Regions from separate parts of the Streptomyces yunnanensis genome, predicted to be linked through region 2. Evidence: riboswitches for the same ligand, from Rfam matches in the RefSeq annotation. Region 2 holds a riboswitch; the other holds the start of a gene.
The links. Region 2 has a riboswitch for cobalamin ahead of MOV08_RS37545 (CoA-acylating methylmalonate-semialdehyde dehydrogenase). Riboswitches for the same ligand answer to the same signal wherever they lie in the genome.
Positions count from the first base shown of each region.

Region 1: another riboswitch for cobalamin. It lies ahead of MOV08_RS30930 (cobalamin biosynthesis protein); the one in region 2 lies ahead of MOV08_RS37545 (CoA-acylating methylmalonate-semialdehyde dehydrogenase).

Region 1 is NZ_CP095749.1:7,097,946-7,100,327, reverse strand. It holds gene MOV08_RS30940 (caspase, EACC1-associated type) at 1-451, opposite strand, end outside; gene MOV08_RS30935 (hypothetical protein) at 457-909, opposite strand; cobalamin riboswitch at 1,118-1,248, shown strand; gene MOV08_RS30930 (cobalamin biosynthesis protein) at 1,379-2,356, shown strand; gene MOV08_RS30925 (cobyric acid synthase) at 2,353-2,382, shown strand, end outside.
Region 2 is NZ_CP095749.1:8,563,259-8,565,640, reverse strand. It holds gene MOV08_RS37545 (CoA-acylating methylmalonate-semialdehyde dehydrogenase) at 1-923, opposite strand, end outside; cobalamin riboswitch at 1,148-1,321, opposite strand; gene MOV08_RS37540 (CAP domain-containing protein) at 1,875-2,382, shown strand, end outside.

The sequences.
Region 1 (2,382 bases), 1.5 Mb from region 2:
GCAGGGCGTGGAAGGCGCTGTCGGCGTTGCCGGAGTAGCAGCACTCCAGGACGATCACGACGCGGTCGGCGCGGGCGTTGTCGAGGCAGGAGAGCACGGTGTCCTGCCAGGAGACGGTGGTGTGGCTCTGGCGGGTGTCCGAGGCGCCCACCATCAGCTGGAGGTCGGCGCCGTCGTTGCCGACCCAGCCGTGGCCGGAGAAGTACACCAGCAGCAGGCCGCGCGCCTCGTCGGCGGCGGTGCGCAGGGCGGTGCTGAGGTCCTCGGGCCGGTGCGGCCGGCAGACCACCACCTCGTCGGCGGTGAACAGGTCGGTGCCGGGGCGGGTCAGGGCGTGGCGGAGCGCCTCGGCGTTGTCCTCGACGGCGGGCAGGCGGGTCAGCGTCTCGTAGTCGTGGACGCAGATCAGCAGGGCGCGGTTGACCTTGCCCCGGGCGTCGTACTCGGACATCCGGGTCAGTCCTCGCCGGTGCTGCCGTCCTCGTCCGCACGGCTTCCGGTGCGGGGGCGCGCGGACCCCGGGCCGGCCGGCTGCTGCGGGCCCTCGCCGAGGTCGTGCACCTGCGGGCCGGCGCCGACCGCGACCGAGGGCTCCTCGCCCTCCTCGCGGGCCTCCCGGCGGCGGCGCAGCCACTCGCGTAAGGCGATGCCCAGTCCCTTGGTGATCTCGGCGGCGACCGCCCCGACGACGACCAGGATCAGGTCGTCGACGCCGACCGCCATCGCGCCGTCGGCGGCGTCGCGGCCGGGGCCCTCCTCGGGGCGGGGCCGGCGCTGCCAGTCGTGCTGGTGCCGCGTCAGCCAGGGCTCGCGCTCCAGCCATGCGGTGAGGTCGTCGATGTCCTGGCTCGGATTGTTGGTACCCGTGACCCTGATGCGGATCTCGTGGCGGTCGGCGCTCTCCGGCATCCCCCGGTCCCCCTCCCGGCGGGCCCCTTCGCCCACCGTGCACCAGATAGTGGCGCGGGAGGCGTGCCAGGGGCAACCGTCCGTGAGCCGGCGGCCACCCTGTGGCTTTGGCCACAGGTCCGGCGGTGGGGCTGCTGCGCAGGTCAAGGGTGAGTTGACGGGCCTTCGCGGGGCGTGGTGGACTGCCGGGGCCAATCGGCGACAGCAGAGGAAGTCCGGTGCGAATCCGGCGCGGTCCCGCCACTGTCACCGGGGAGCGCTCCTCCGACGAGGGCCACGGCCCGTACTCCGTACGGGCGGGAAGGCCGGGGGCGGCGCCGATCCGGGAGCCAGGAGACTCTGGTCGCCGTCACGTCGAGCCAGGGCGCGGACCCTGAGTGAGGACATACCGCCATGCCCGGCTGCCCGTCGAGAGCTCCCCTGCCCGCTGCCGCCGGGTCCCTCCGAGGGCGGACGGCGGCCTGATCCGATGCGCGGCGAACACGCGGGATATGCGTGCGGCGCGGTCCTCGGCTACCTCGGCGACCTGATCGCGGCGGATCCGCGGCGCGGCCATCCGGTGGCCGCGTTCGGCCGGGCCGCGGGCGCCGTCGAACGCCGGCTGTGGCGCGACCACCGCGGCCACGGGACGGCGCACACCCTGGTCTGCGCGGGCGGCGCGGCCGTCGGCGCCGCACTGCTGGAGCGCGCCCTGCGGGACCGTCCGGGCGCCCGGACCGCGCTGACCGCGGCGGCCGTGTGGGCCGTGCTGGGCGGCACCTCGCTCGGCCGGGAGGCGCGGGCCGTGGGCGGTGCGCTGGCCGTCGGTGACCTGGACGTGGCGCGGGAACGGCTGCCGCATCTGTGCGGGCGCGATCCGCAGTCCCTGGACGGGCCGCAGATGGCCCGTGCGGTGGTGGAGTCGGTCGCCGAGAACACCTCGGACGCGGTGGTGGGCGCCCTGGTGTGGGGCGCCCTCGGCGGCGTGCCCGGCCTGGTGGCGTTCCGGGCGGTGAACACCCTGGACGCGATGGTGGGTCACAAGTCGCCGCGCTACCGGCGGTTCGGCTGGGCGGCGGCCCGTCTCGACGATGTCGCCGGCTGGCCCGGCGCCCGGCTGACCGCGGCGCTGGCGGTCCTGGCGGGCCCGGACCGGCGCGGTGCGCTGCGGGCCTGGCGGGCGGACGGCGGGGCCCATCCGAGCCCCAACGCGGGCCCGGTGGAGGCGTCGTTCGCGGGGGCGCTGGGCGTCCGCCTGGGCGGCACCCTGGCGTACGGCGGGCGGGTGGAGCACCGGCCGGTGCTCAACGGCGGCGCACGGCCGCCCCAGGTGCCCGACATCGAGCGGGCGGTGCGCCTGTCCCGGCGGGTGGGCCTGCTGGCGCTGGGCGTCACGGTGGCGGGCCGGCTGGCGGCGGGCACGGTACGGCGCAGGAGCCTGCGCGGGAACGGGAGGAGAACCCGGTGAACGGGCGGAGGAGGGCGGCCGGCGGG
Region 2 (2,382 bases):
ACGAGGGCCTCGGCGGTGGCCTCGCCGACGGGGACGGCCACCGAGACCGCCATGCAGCGCTCGCCCGCCGAGCCGTAGCCGGCGCCGATCAGCGCGTCCACGGCCTGGTCGAGGTCGGCGTCCGGCATCACGATCAGGTGGTTCTTGGCGCCGCCGAAGCACTGCGCGCGCTTGCCGTGGGCGGCGGCGGTGGCGTACACGTGGGCGGCGATCGGCGTGGAGCCGACGAAGCCGAGCGCCCCGACCCTGGGGTCCGTCAGCAGGGTGTCGACCGCTTCCTTGCCGCCGTTGACGACGTTCAGCACGCCCGGCGGCAGCCCCGCCGCCAGGAACAGTTCGGCGATCCGCAGCGGGACGGACGGGGCTCGCTCGGAGGGCTTGAGGATGAAGGCGTTCCCGCAGGCCAGGGCCGGAGCCGCCTGCCAGAGCGGAATCATCGCGGGGAAGTTGAAGGGGGTGATGCCGGCGACCACCCCGATCGGGGCGCGCAGCGAGTGAACGTCGATGCCGGTGCCGGCGTTGTCGGTGAACTCGCCCTTCAGCAGGTGCGGGACGCCGGCGGCGAACTCCACGACGTCCAGGCCGCGTTGGATGTCGCCGTGCGCGTCGGCGAGGGTCTTGCCGTGCTCGCCGGAGAGCAGCCGGGCCAACGCGTCCCGCTCGTCCTCGACGAGTTGGAGGAAGCGCAGGAGGACGCGGGCCCGACGCTGCGGGTTCCACTCCCCCCAGGCGCGTTGCGCCTCGGTCGCGTCGGCGATGGCGGCCTCGGTCTCACCGCGGGTGGCGAGCGGCACCCGGGCCTGGACCCGGCCGGTGTTGGGGTCGTACACGTCGCCGTAGGACCCCGAGGTTCCCGGGGTGTGTGTGCCGCCCACGAAGTGGGTGATGTCGCGGACGGGCTCATGGGTTCGTTCACGGACCATGGATGCCTGCTCTCGTCAGGTGGGATCCAGGGGATGGCGCGCCGGACCGGGGCAGGCCCGCGGGTTGCGGGGCGTGCCGTCAGTCGGTCGCGCGGGATCGCGTATGGCGCAAGGGTCGTCAGGTGGCGGGGGCCGCGGGGGCCGTCCGCGATGCCTGCCCGACGAGATCGCCAGGGCCGTGGATGCACACCGGTGCCATGCGTGTCTTCTCCATCCTCGTGGACAACACGGAACATCCCGCGGCCGGTATCCTGACTCCCGGATCAGCGCGCGCCGCCCGCCTTCCCGACGTCTGACACGTCAGTGGCGTCTCGCTCGACGGCGTACTCCCCGGTCACAGTGGCGGGACCGTGCCGGATTCACACCGGCTTCCCTGCACCGCGGGCCTTCGCCCTCGAATATATAGTTGGACGTCCTAGTAAATCCAGCCCTGCCGGCCGTCATCCCTTCCGCGCGCCACAGGCACCACCGGACGACGCCACGCCGGACAGTCCGCGACACGCAGGCGCGACGCGCCCCGAACCCCGCTCGCCCCCGCTCCACCCCCGCCCGTGACATCCGTCATAGGGGCCTGCGTCACGAACTACGGCGCATAGTAGTGCCCGTCGCGGCGACAAATTGGGCTTTGTCCGCCTTGATCTGGCGATGACGTGCACATCGGGCGACGCCCTCCGGCCCCCCTGATCCTTTCGCCCACTCACCGGCGCCCCACGGGCCCCTGACGGCACGCCAGGCACGAAGGGAGTCACCGGGGAGCCGGGCAGCACGACCATCCGCCCATGACAAGCCGGTACGGGAGCTACTACCACGGGTAGGAGAAAGCCCCATTGCCCCGGATATGCGGCGCTTCTCAGAATGACGGCCGGCGCGGCACCCGCCCCACCCAGGCACCGAGAACGGGGCGGACCCGACCGTCCGACGGCGAACCGCAACGAACGAGCGAGGTCACGCATGAGCAAGCACCGCAGGACGCGGAACTACCGGCGGATAACGGTCGCCGCCCTCGCCGTGGCCGCCGTGGGCGTCCCCTCCGTCGCCATGGCCTGCCGCGGCGAACAGCCCTACGAGGCCAGGCACTTGCACCACCACCGGACGGGCACCGCGTCGGCGGCACCCGCCGCGGCCCCGAAGGCCGCCGCCTCCGCCGCGCCGACCTCCGACGCGACGGCCCGCGTACTGGAGCTCGTCAACAAGGAGCGCGGCAAGGCCGGCTGCTCCCCCCTGACCCTCAACGCAAAGCTGACAAAAGCCGCCCAAGCCCACAGCAAGGACATGGCGGACCACCACACCATGTCGCATACCGGATCCGATGGGTCCGACCCGGGCGCCCGGCTCGCGAAAGCCGGCTACCACTGGAACAGCTACGGCGAGAACGTCGCCTACGGCTACGCCACCCCGGAGAGCGTGATGGCGGGCTGGATGTCCAGCCCCGGCCACAAGCGCAACATCCTCGACTGCT